Regions from separate parts of the Peribacillus sp. FW305-BF15 genome, predicted to be linked through region 3. Evidence: riboswitches for the same ligand, from Rfam matches in the RefSeq annotation. Region 3 holds a riboswitch; each other region holds the start of a gene.

Region 1 (4,292 bases), on a different contig from region 3:
TCTATTTAAAGGGAAAGGCTTATGTGTTTTTTTTGTATATTCATTCCTTATTTCTGCAATTGTTTCCAAAATAGGATAAAATGTATGATGATATATCATTTTTTGCAGGAGGACCAATTATGGTGTACCAGGTCAGATTGTTAAAGGGCATTTTACAGCCTTATCGGAGTCGTTATCAGCTGCAAAATGCAGAGGCAGTCACAAAGCTTGGATTGAAATTAATATTTATATATTTTCTTAGTCTTATAGTATTCGCCGTTGGGGGATATTTTGGCATTGGTTCAGAATCATTCTCCAAAGAAATCACGAAGATGAGCGCCAATGAATTCGAAGCAGCAAAGTTGCTGATTTTGAGCGGCAATATAATAACAGGAATAATCCACCCTTCCATATACATATTTTTAGCAGCTCTATTCTTTTGGATCGTTACTGATATCCCCTATATAAAATTAGTTATCGTTCAAATGATTCTTTTTGGCCTGCAATTAGTGGAAAAAACATTATTGATTCCCTTATTCGTTTTAATGGATATAGGCAGCGATGCCAATCCTTTTTCTTTGGGGATCATCAGTCAGTATTTTCTCAGAAGCGATTATTTCATTAACTTTTTCAGTGAAATTACCATTTTTCAATTTCTCATTATTGCTCTGCAATATTTTTATTTAAAGGAATTTACAGAACGTAATAATTATTTGGTCCTTTTAATGATTGTTCTATTCTATTTGGCCACATGGTTTGTTAAAGCCTTTTTAGGATACATCCAAGTAGGCGTATTTGTATAAAGCGGGTGAAATGAATGAGCGGTAACTGGAAAATAGCGGCGGTCTCCATTGCGTCGATAGTGTTAATAACCGTTAACTTATACCTTATTGAAAAAAAGGAAAGCAAAGTGGAACGGACGGTTTTCGTTGAAAACTGGACTAAGGTAAAAAAAGATACAATTACGGATACTATTCAAACAAATGGGGTAATTAAACCAGTAGAAGAGTATGATATCTATTTTGATGCCAAGAAAAATGATTTTAAGAAATTCCTTGTAAAAGAAGGCGATTCGATTACGGCTGGCTCCTCGTTGTTTGAGTATACGGCGACCGAACTTGATGCGCTTAAAGCGAGTTTGGAAGCGGAGAAAACGGCAGCTGAGGGGGAAAGGGCAGGGATTGAGGAATACATAGGGAAGTTGAGGTCTTATCAGGGGACCGTGACCAGTGAACCTGAAGCTGCAATTGATGAATCGGTCGAAAAAAACTTGAATATTGATATAACGACAAGCTCTTCAGACCTTATTAAAAGTAACATTGAGCAAGAAATGTACAAGCAGGAACTAGAAAAAAACAGGTTGGATGAAAAAGTGAAAATGCTTGACGCTAAATTAAGTTCGATTGAGGAGCAGTCCAGTGCAATTGTGACGACGAGCGAGGCTAATGGTGTCGTTAAAAATATCAATAAAAACCTTGATAATCCCATTATATCCATCGTTTCTACAAATATGGCAATTGAAGGGTATTTATCCGGAGAGGAAATGAAAAAGGCTGAAGTGGGCATGACTATAAAAGCAAGTTCCTCTGATTCAAAAAAGGCATTGAAAGGGACGATAGGCCGTATCCATTCCTATCCCGCAGAAGAGCCATCATTAAAAAAAGATAACAGATTTCCATTTCAGGCTTTAATCGAACCGGAAGGCGAAGAAACGGAACCTTTGTTGGTGGGATCGAAAGTGAATCTTACTGTAATAACCAATGAGAAAGCCGGTGTACCCTCTATACCGATAGAGGCGGTACAATACCAAAAGCATCCATATATTTACAAGTTGACGAATAAAGGCCATGTGGATAAACATTACATTACAAAAGGTCTTAAGGCTGAAGGGAAGCAGGAAATCATAAAGGGACCGTCTGTAGGTGACGTCATCCTCCTGAAGCCGAATGTGGCAGTGAAGAACCATTCTTATTTTATTACCCCGATTCAATTTGAAAAAGTGAAAGCTAGAACTTATAAAAAATTCACCTCTAGGGAAAAAGTAAGATACCTGTTACTTGGCATTCTGGAAAAATAACCGCTTTTTTCACAAGAGAGGTGATGACAAATTATTTATTAATTATATCAATATAACTTAAGTGATTAAAAATCGGGAAGCGTAATTATAGATAGAGTAGCTATTAATACAGAATATTCAGACATATTTAAAGACCTTTTTCTAGAACGGATGCGAATAAATATTTACAGATTATCATTTTTAGTATAATATTTTATTATAAGTTAACTCGCTTAATCTTATTCCAAGAACGGGGGACCCATTTTTGTGGATTTTATCCGCTAGGGGTGAATTCAGAAATGAAAGGGCTTTTTGTGTTTCCAATCCTAACCCGACAGCTAACCTCGTCAGCGTCTTCAAGGGAACATGTGTGAATATTCACGCCTATAAGAAATCGACACATGAAGTGTCTTTTTTTTCGGCGTAAAGACAGAGTTTTTCAAAAAAGAAAAATTACTTTCTTTTATTAGTATCTTGTTTCCCTTACCGAGACAAAAATGTTTTTGCATCAAAGACTTTATGGAAGGTGAGGAAAGTAAATGAAGAAATTCAAACTAAGTTTAGCTAGCCAAATTTTCATTGGTTTAATTCTAGGGATTATCGTTGGTGCCATTTTTTATGGTAATGAGACGGCCCAAAACTTTTTACAGCCATTCGGAGACATTTTCCTACGAATGATTAAAATGATTGTAGTGCCGATCATCGTTTCAAGCCTTATCGTTGCAGTTGCTGGTGTAGGTGATTTGAAAGCGGTAGGTAAACTAGGTGCTAAATCATTATCATACTTTGTTGTCGTAACTATGATAGCGATTGCTGTTGGTTTAATTTCAGCGAATATCATCCAGCCTGGTGCTGGTGTGAATATGGATAAGCTGGAACAAACTGATATTTCTACGTATGTTGATACAGCAGAAACTAAGCAGCATGAATCGTTCGTGGATACACTCGTTCACATTGTACCATCCAATCCAGTTCAAGCTATGGTACAAGGCGATATGCTAGCGATCATTTTCTTCTCCGTGTTGTTTGGGCTTAGTATTGCAGCCATCGGTGAAAAGGGTAAACCAGTATTCCGCTTCTTCCAAGGTACAGCTGAAGGAATGTTCTACCTAACTAACATGGTCATGAAATTCGCTCCTATCGGTGTATTTGCACTAATCGGTGTGACGATCTCCAAGTTCGGTTTGGAATCTTTAATTCCGCTAGGAAAGTTAGCGCTTTCTGTATACGGAACAATGATTTTCTTTGTAATAGTCATTCTTGGTCTTATTGCGAAATTTGTCGGATTCAATATCTTTACGCTGATTAAACTTCTAAAAGAAGAATTGATTCTTGCTTTCTCTACTGCAAGTTCAGAAGCGGTTCTTCCGAAACTCATGGAAAAAATGGAGAAAGCGGGATGTCCAAAACATATTGCTACATTTGTTATTCCGACTGGATACTCCTTTAACCTTGATGGTTCTACATTATACCAAGCGTTAGCAGCTATCTTTATCGCTCAAATGTACGGAATCGATTTAAGCGCGTATGAGCAAATTACGCTGATGCTAGTGTTAATGATCACTTCCAAGGGGATTGCGGGTGTACCAGGTGTATCTTTCGTAGTTCTTTTAGCGACATTGGGGACTGTCGGTATTCCTATTGAAGGTCTAGCATTTATTGCCGGTATCGACCGTATTCTTGATATGGGACGTACAGTGGTAAACGTTATCGGTAATTCACTTGCGGCAATCGTCATCTCTAAATGGGAAGGTCAATTCAACCCTCCTTCCAAAAAAGAGTTAGAGCAAGTTTCTTAATATAAAAAATCCAGAGTGAAATATCACTCTGGTTTTTTTTATTTATTTTTTTGAATGAAATAGCGCTTTCTTATTTCTCGATGACTGTAAACTCCGCTTCCTTAGAGATACTCAAGCACTTCAAGTTGAATTGTTTTATGGAGGAAACTACCTTCTTGACGCGTCTTCCCGGATGTCAAAATACCCCCAAATTCATAAAGCCTTTCATCTTGTTTACCCTAAAACCAAATCATTTCCTCTCGGCCCAGAAGGTCATGTGTTGTGAAATGAAACTACCTTCCGGCTTTAAAATACGTTGATTTGTTTCAAAGCTAATGTCGGTCATTTTGAGTTGGGGAAGCATCAGCAAAAAGGGAAGCGGTCCTATGAAATGAGTGAATGAGTGATAAAACCATATATGGATCCATTCTTCGAATCCTATATTTTTTCCTATGGTTAATATGGATTTTGATTCATGT
Region 2 (4,292 bases), on a different contig from region 3:
ATCGTGATGGCAAATTTAATGAGTTTTTAATTAATGTTATTCTTCAACCATCGGGGACACTTGTTGAAAGACCGATGTAGGGGCAGTCTTTTTAATTCTAAGATTATAAGAAAGCAAACCTTATGTAGGCTTGCTCCTCCAGTTTGAGACAAAAGGGGTTCGGAAAACTTATCTTTTATCAAATGATGGTCCCAAACTCCTCATGTATGGTTTCTAACTAAATGCTCTAACAAAGCTGATTGTAGCGGAAGGTACGAGACTCCTGCTGGAAAAGCGCGTCTTGGGAGACCCCGCAGGCGTTAGACGAGGAGGCTCGCGGACCGCCCGCGGAAAGCGAGTGCCTTACGTTCCAATCAACGTCCAATTGTATAAGCCATAAAAAAAACGTATGCCCAATCATGTAAACCGGGACCCACATTATTTGTAGACGGAAAACTTATCTTTCATCAAATGATGGTCCCAAACCAACACAACTTCAACCCCTCAAGTATGGTTCCTTACTACATACTATAACAAGGTTGAGTGGAGCGGGTGTACGAGACTCCTGCGGGAAAGCGCGTCTTGGGATACCCCGCAGGCGCAAGCCGAGGAGGCTCGCCCACCGCCCGCGGATAGCGAGTTTCTTGAGCGGAAATCCACGTCCAAATTGTATAAGCCATAAAAAAATGTAGACAAACTCGATGAAAATCGAATTTGTCTACATTCTGCTTCTATATTTCTTAAATATGGAACTTACTTCTTCAAATGATAGGGCACTGTCGTAACAACCACATTTCTTCTATAAAGCAAGTAGGCCTTAATCAGTAAACTTGATTGGTTATGAAGTATATTGTGCCAGCCCTTCTTCGGAATGAATTGGGGGATGATCACCGTAACTTTATAGTTGGATTCACTAGCCTTATGTTCTACTGTGTCCACAAATTTAGTTAGTGGCTGAATGATACTTCTGTAATACGAATTCAGTGTAACGAGCCTTACATCTGGCTGCCATTTTTTCCATTTTTCTTCGAATTTCTTTTCATCTTCTCTTTCAAAAGCGACATAAACGGCAATGACCTGATGTGCAGATAGAGATTTTGCATAATTTAAAGAGTTCTCAACCACATGAGTTATACCCGCAACAGGTACAATGATGATATTTCCTTCGATTGGTAAGATCGGCTCACATGTTGTAATCCTTAGTTGGTCTCCAACTGCCTCATAATGCTTTCTGATTCGATGAAAAATTAAAATGATGATAGGTAAAAAAATCAAAACAGGCCAAACCTGAATAAATTTGGTTAAAAAGAATATCATCGTGACGATAAAGCTAATTATGGCACCAATTGAATTAATGGTTAATTTCATCATCCAGCCTTTTGGCTTTTCGCGAATCCATTTAACAATCATCCCGGTCTGGGATAACGTAAATGGGATGAATACACCAACCGCATAAAGCGGAATGAGATTTTCCGTATGTCCTTCAACTGCGACTATCAAGATGATGGATGCAAGTCCAAGTATGATAATTCCATTGGAATACCCTAAACGGTCCCCTCTGATCGTAAACGCCCTTGGTATGAATTTATCCTTCGCCAGATTTACCGCAAGCAAAGGGAAAGCCGAATATCCAGTATTTGCCGCAAGTATCAAGATCAATGCAGTTGTACCTTGAATGAAGAAATACATGAAATTCCGTCCAAAGATCTCTTCAGCAATCTGGGAGACGACCGTTACCTCTGCGCTAGGAACAATGCTTAAATAATAGGCTAAGTATACGATTCCCGAAAACAAAACAGCTAGTAAGGAACCCATCGCTATTAATGTTTTCGCAGCATTATTCGGTGCTGGATCTTTAAAGTTCGGGATTGCATTTGAAATCGCTTCGACTCCTGTCAATGCGGAGCTTCCTGATGCAAATGCTCTTAGTAGTATAAATAAACTAATGCCTGCTACCGGAGTCCCGATTGATGCATGCAATTCCGGTGAGACTCCTCCCGTCAGAATCTTGTAAATTCCAACCCCAATCAAGATGAACAAGGCTAAAACGAATAGGTACACCGGATAGGCCAAGACAGATGCCGATTCCGTAACCCCCCTAAGGTTCAAGATAGTAAGTAGGATGACAAAAATAATGGCTATGAGGACATTATAATCATGCAGGCCGGGAAAAGCGGACGTGATGGCATCCGTACCAGCGGAAACACTTACCGCGACAGTTAATATATAATCGACCAATAAGGATCCTCCAGCTATCAACCCTGGATTGACACCTAAATTGTTTTTTGAAACCACATAGGCTCCCCCGCCATGTGGATAAGCGAAAATGATTTGTCTGTAGGACAAAATCAAAGCGGTTAACAGGATCAATACTCCAATCGCGATAGGGATTGAATACCAGAATGCCGCAGCACCGACCGTGATCAGGACAATCAATATTTGCTCCGGCCCATATGCAACCGACGACAATGCATCTGAAGATAATATCGCCAACGCCTTTGTTTTGTTAAGCTTTTGTTCACCAAGTGCATTTGATTTTAAAGGTCTCCCAATCAAGAACCTCTTTATAGAAGATAACATCAAGAATTCACCACCAGCTTAATTTATAAGTTTATGTTTCCCAGCTGTCGCAAAAAAACGAGTCGAAACACAAAAATGCCTACAAGTCATAGCTAAATAGACCTGTAGACATCAATTTTTTTGTCTAACAAGCTCCACCTTCCTTCTCATATAACGCTTACGAGGTTAGCTGTCGGATTCGGACCTAAGAGTAGCCCTACCTTATAAAGGATTCACCCCTTGGATTGTTAAAGACAATCCCAATAACGGGTCCCCCGCACCATGAGGTTTAAGCGATTTAGAAATATGAAACTGTTGATTATCATACTCCCGTGAAATGGAAAAGTAAATGAAAATTTTGCACAGAAATAGAATTATTATTTATAGGCGAGGTTTTATTCTTGACTTATATAACAAAAGTCATGCAAACACATGATTCGATGGTAGGAAAGAAGGAAAGTAAACGTCTGAAAGGAAGATATTCAAGAAGACAATGAACAAAAGATAGATTCCCCAAAAGGAAAAATGAAGTAACGTGGTGGATTAAGTAAAACAGATCTGCCCCAGCTTGGATAGTCATAAAATCAGAATTTCGCTTTCCGATTCCATTTTTAATTCCCGTCCATTCGGGGGCATTATTCCACTGATCTACGCCAATTAGTTCCTTCCTTCTTGAATTGGCCTCAAATTGCTTTTTTTAAAGACAAAGTATTTCTGGCCAAGATAGTTAAGCACTGTATAAAAGATTGTTCCTATCAGAACAGCCAAATTTTGTTGTATGGATAAATGAACGGTTCCTTCCAGTGATTCTGCAATGGCTTGGCCTATAGAATAAGCGGTGGAATAACAAATCAGGATGACGCAAAAGAAACGGGCAACTCCTCGCCGCCATTCTATATCGCTTTTAAAGGTAAAAGTCCTGTTCAAAAGAAAACTCGTTACAGCTCCCGTACCATTGCCGATAAAGGTGGAGATCCAGTAAGATAATTCAAGAGCATTCATGAGAAAAAGCATGATGGAAAGTCCAACCGCTGTATTGACTATTCCAACCAATAAAAAGCGGATAAAGGAGTTAGTTTGTTTTAGATAGTTTTTCAATACTGTTCCGTTCATTGTCTAGTTGCTCCCGTTTTTTTAAATCGAGCGGATTAAATAGATCAAGATCAACAATATATTTAGGCCGGCGTTTGGATTCATTATAGATTTTTCCGATATACTCCCCAATCAACCCTACAGCAATCAACTGTAGTCCACCGATCAACCATATGGAGGTGATCAATGAGGTCCAGCCAGTTTCGGTCTGCCCATAAAATTTCAACCATAAAAAGTAAGACCCAAAGAGTAAGCTAATGAAAAAGGAAAGACATCCTAGCCATAATACAAGCCGGATCGGTGTAACTGAAAAGGAAGTAATGCCATCAAGTGCAAAAGCAACCATCTTCTTAAATGGATATTTCGTTTCCCCGGCCAATCTTTCTTTACGGTCATAATAAACAGAGTCCGTCTTAAACCCAATGAGCGGTACAATCCCCCGTAAAAAAAGATTCGTTTCATCAAAGCGTTCCAACTCCATGATCGCCCTCTTGCTCATTAGCCGGAAATCGGCATGATTATAGACAAGGTTAACCCCCATCTTGTTCATCAATTTATAAAAACCTGTTGCAGATGTTCGTTTAAAGAATGAATCAAGGTCCCTTTTCTGGCGGACACCATATACGATTTCACATCCTTCATTGAATTTACGAATGAATTCC
Region 3 (4,292 bases):
ATCCGTGAAGAAAATCGCAGAGCGTGCCAATATTAATCGGGGCACATTCTATTTGCACTACACAGATAAATATGAATTGATGGATCACTTACAGCAGGAATTGTTACATGAACTTCAAACCCGCATTACTGCCATTTTGCCTAAAGAGGCTTTTTTGGCTCTTAATCAACAGCAACTTTATCCGCCTTTCATAGCGATTTTTCAATTCATCAGTGAACATGCTCACGCATTAAGGGCCATTCTTGGTGATCAGGGCGACCCTTCTTTTGCGAAAAAAATAAAACGGGTTTTCGGTGAAGTACTGTTGGAGCGTTTGATCAGCCTGCATCCTGCAGCTAAAGATGAAGCATTCCGCATGTATATGCACGCCTTCCTGACATCGGCGATTTTAGGGGTGATTACTGAGTGGCTGGAGAACTGTGAAGAACAAACGGCGGAAGAAATGGCGAAAATCCATTTTAAAATCTTGAACTTCATCAGCCAATTGCGCACATTCATCCAATGAACGATTTTAGTTGGAGATACCTATTCCGCACAAAAGAATGGAAGGGTATTTCCAGGATACTAATGCATTTCTTAATGTCATCGCTTCTCCCCCTTTGATCGTACAATTTAAACCCCCGTCCCCAAGGAACGAGACCAATTTGCAATGCCCCCCATATCAACAATCCTCGGCTGCTCTCGGAAAGTGGTCATTTCATTTTACTTTTCTCTTCTCTACGTCCACATTATTAATTACTAAATTTTAATATTAATGGTTCGATACTGTAAATAACGCAAAAAAACTCATTAAATATAATGAGTTTAAAAGCAAAACAAGATATGGATTTTTCGCTCACCGTTCCTGGATACAACACAGGGATTACAATAATTGAATACCGCTATGAATGTTGGAATCAGTTGATTTACCTTGGGGAAAACAGTTTTAAAAACGGATTCTTTTTCTTATCCGTTATCCTTAATTCATTCATGATGATTTGATCCTCATGATCGGCTATCCATTTCCTTAGTGCATCTTTATCCTGGCATTGTGTTAAATATGTTTGGCCACCCTTGCCTGTAGCATTGATAACATATCTATTGAACGTCTTCTCCATAATTGCCCGCCTTTTTAATAAAATGTATTGAATTTGACTAATAATGTACTGCTTTTTCCTTTATCTTTTACAAAAGAAACATAATATATCTATTACAAATTTCGATTGGCAATAGCATGTTCTGCTTGAAATTATTGAATAAAGTACATCGATGCCGGTTATCTTAATTGGATTAATCGAACCTATCATAATGTGCTAACTAATATTTGTCAATACGTTTTCTAAATGTAAATAAAACGTAAATTTTCAGTTTTGTTAAAGAAATATTTTTTTACGATTTAGGGGTTTACAACTGCTAAATGATGGGAGTAGAATACGTTTATCAATTTAATGCATTTCGGCCAAAACTCATTATAAATGAGTACGGAGGACCCAATCATTTGGGGTTAATTCTGCCTTGCAGAAGGGATGAGATCAGCTCTTTCGCCATCCTACCCGTCAGCTAACTTCGTCGGCTAAAGCGAAGGAGGTCATAAGACCGCCTATTTCGGAAGCTTTTTTTGCTCGCTATTTGTGGCAATACAGCTGTTCGATGTTTTCGCAGGTCTTTTTATTATGCCTTTAAACGGATTCGAAAAGCAGATTGATGATTAAAAGTCATACAGTAGGGATGATCATTTGAGAATGACAAAATTGGATCCGCCAAAAATACTTGTACTCGGCTTTGCCATCCTGATACTTATTGGGGCCTATTTATTGACCCTGCCGATTTCCACAGAAAATGGTGGTCTTTCTTTTCTGGATGCTTTATTCACCTCGACTTCCGCTACATGTGTAACAGGACTGGTCGTTGTGGATACGGGATCGACCTTCACCACTTTTGGTGAGTTGGTCATCTTAACACTGATTCAGGTAGGCGGCCTAGGGTTCATGACATTTGCGACGTTTTTCTTTTTATTATTAGGCAAAAAGATTTCTTTAAAAGGCAGGTTAGTTCTGCAGGAGTCGTTAAATAATCTATCCATGGCGGGTGTAGTCAAATTAGTGAAACGGCTGTTAATTTTCACGGCTATCATTGAAGGCATGGGTGCCCTTATCTTATCGATTCGCTTTTCTTTTGACATGCCAACCGGCAAGGCGATCTATTACGGTGTTTTTCATTCCATCTCCAATTTCAATAATGCCGGCTTTGATTTAATGGGGGAATTCAGGAGTTTGACCCCATATGCATCGGATCCATTCGTAACCCTTACCGTTGCCTTCCTCATCACGTTTGGCGGGATAGGCTTTATCGTGATGAATGAACTATACGAATATCGGAATGCACATCGTTTATCCGTACATACGAAGATCGTTCTGACGACTAGCTTGACCCTTACGATTGCCGGCGCGATTTTAATCTTTTTATTCGAGTACGGCAATGCCAAGACATTGCAGCCTTTATCTTTCATGGGTAAAATGCTGTCGTCGTTATTTCAATCGGTATCACCACGGACGGCAGGCTCCAACACGCTGAATATCCCTGATTTAACACAGCCTGCATTACTGCTCATCATTTTCTTGATGTTCGTTGGGGCATCACCCGGATCGACTGGCGGCGGGATTAAAACGACGACATTGGCGACGATTGCCGGAACGGTTTGGTCACAGATCAAAGGTAAGGGTGATGTGGTCTTGTTCCGCCACCGCATCGTGAGTGAAACGATCTTTAAAGCATTATCCGTCACATTCATTGGTGTATTCGTGGTTTCCATCATCTCCATTCTGCTAACCATCACTGAAAGCGGAACTGACTTTTTGATGATTTTGTTCGAAGCCACTTCAGCTTTCGCCACCGTGGGACTTTCAATGGGTTTAACCCCGGAATTATCACCGGTTGGCCGGATGCTCATCATTTTCACGATGTTTGCAGGCCGTGTTGGCCCTTTGACTTTGGCCTTTGCTATCGCCATGAGGCGCAAGCCAGATCCGTTCCGACGTCCAAAAGGGAAAATCATGATTGGTTAATAATGAATGAAGGAGTGTAAAAGATGGGAAAACGACAATACGCCGTGATAGGTTTAGGCAGATTCGGAACCAGTGTGGCCCATAGATTATATACGGCAGGCCAAGAGGTTTTGGGTATTGATGTGAACGAGGAAAGAGTCGAGAATGCGGAACTGAACGTTACCCATGCCGTCATGGCGGATACGACCGAAGCAGAGACATTGAAAGCAATCGGAATCCGTAATTTCGATTGTGTCATCGTAGCCATCGGAAATGACATGCAATCGAGCATTTTAACTACCTTGCTTTTAAAAGAACTTGGGATCAAAAAGGTCATTGCCAAGGCACTTAATAAAAATCACGGTCAGGTGCTGACAAAAGTCGGTGCCGACTGGGTCATCTATCCTGAGAGGGATATGGGGGAACGGGTCGCGAACCAGCTCCTTTCCCCTAACATGCTGAACTATATCGAGCTTTCTAAAGAATACAATATCGAGGAAATCATCCTCCCCATGAGCATGAAGGGAAAAAGCCTCAGGGAGCTTGATTTACGGGCAAAATATAATATCAGCGTCATTGCCATCGTGAGTAATGGAGAAATTATCATAGCACCCTCACCGGATCAGGATATCCATGAAAAAGATATGCTTTTAGTGGTTGGCAATAAAGAAGATCTGGCCGTCTTTGCCAATATTGAATAAATCGTTCCGGCTCTTGCTCCTATTTTGAATGCTAATACATACGAGAAGACCGCCATATGGAGGTCTTCTCGATGAAATGTATAACGAACATGCCCGAGCCCAGGGTATGTATGTATTATTTTATCGTACTGATCGCTTGGGCAAGAGTGGACTTTATCGTCACTTTATCAAAAGGCAGTTGAAGCTTAACGGCAGTCATGGCTATTTCCGGCCGAAGTCCTGAAAGGGTTGTTTGAATTCCGATCAAATGCAAGGACTCAATCAATTGAGACAGCTTGTGTGCGGATCCGCTATCTATTGCATGAACGCCAGATAGGTCAATGAAAAGTCTGGTGACATTTTTTTCAGCGCACTTTTGTAAGGTGTTTTCAAGCAAGGACATGCCCCTCGTCGTGTCAATATCGCCTATCAGGGGAAGCAATGCCGTGTTATCTTTAAGGGAAATGATGGGTGTGCTCAATTCATCGATCGTTGCCTGCTGGGCTTTCATGATTTTATTGGCATACCTATGATTCGCTTCCGTAAACCTCTCCATCACTTCACTGATCACCTTCACCACTATCCGATA

The links. A riboswitch is a leader RNA that binds a small molecule or an ion and turns the genes downstream of it on or off. The one in region 3 is predicted to bind cyclic di-AMP.
Region 1: another riboswitch for cyclic di-AMP. It lies ahead of AC3WLU_RS26045 (cation:dicarboxylate symporter family transporter); the one in region 3 lies ahead of AC3WLU_RS13510 (TrkH family potassium uptake protein).
Region 2: another riboswitch for cyclic di-AMP. It lies ahead of AC3WLU_RS07585 (APC family permease); the one in region 3 lies ahead of AC3WLU_RS13510 (TrkH family potassium uptake protein).

The regions. Positions count from the first base shown of each region.
Region 1 is NZ_JBYSYV010000046.1:4,084-8,375, reverse strand. It holds gene AC3WLU_RS26055 (hypothetical protein) at 120-782, shown strand; gene AC3WLU_RS26050 (efflux RND transporter periplasmic adaptor subunit) at 797-2,056, shown strand; cyclic di-AMP (ydaO/yuaA leader) riboswitch at 2,256-2,403, shown strand; gene AC3WLU_RS26045 (cation:dicarboxylate symporter family transporter) at 2,575-3,834, shown strand.
Region 2 is NZ_JBYSYV010000006.1:5,401-9,692, reverse strand. It holds gene AC3WLU_RS07585 (APC family permease) at 733-2,559, opposite strand; cyclic di-AMP (ydaO/yuaA leader) riboswitch at 2,698-2,844, opposite strand; gene AC3WLU_RS07580 (GtrA family protein) at 3,196-3,651, opposite strand; gene AC3WLU_RS07575 (glycosyltransferase family 2 protein) at 3,611-4,292, opposite strand, start outside.
Region 3 is NZ_JBYSYV010000011.1:55,705-59,996, forward strand. It holds gene AC3WLU_RS13500 (TetR/AcrR family transcriptional regulator) at 1-505, shown strand, start outside; gene AC3WLU_RS13505 (hypothetical protein) at 906-1,097, opposite strand; cyclic di-AMP (ydaO/yuaA leader) riboswitch at 1,427-1,569, shown strand; gene AC3WLU_RS13510 (TrkH family potassium uptake protein) at 1,722-3,044, shown strand; gene AC3WLU_RS13515 (potassium channel family protein) at 3,068-3,724, shown strand; gene AC3WLU_RS13520 (STAS domain-containing protein) at 3,840-4,292, opposite strand, start outside.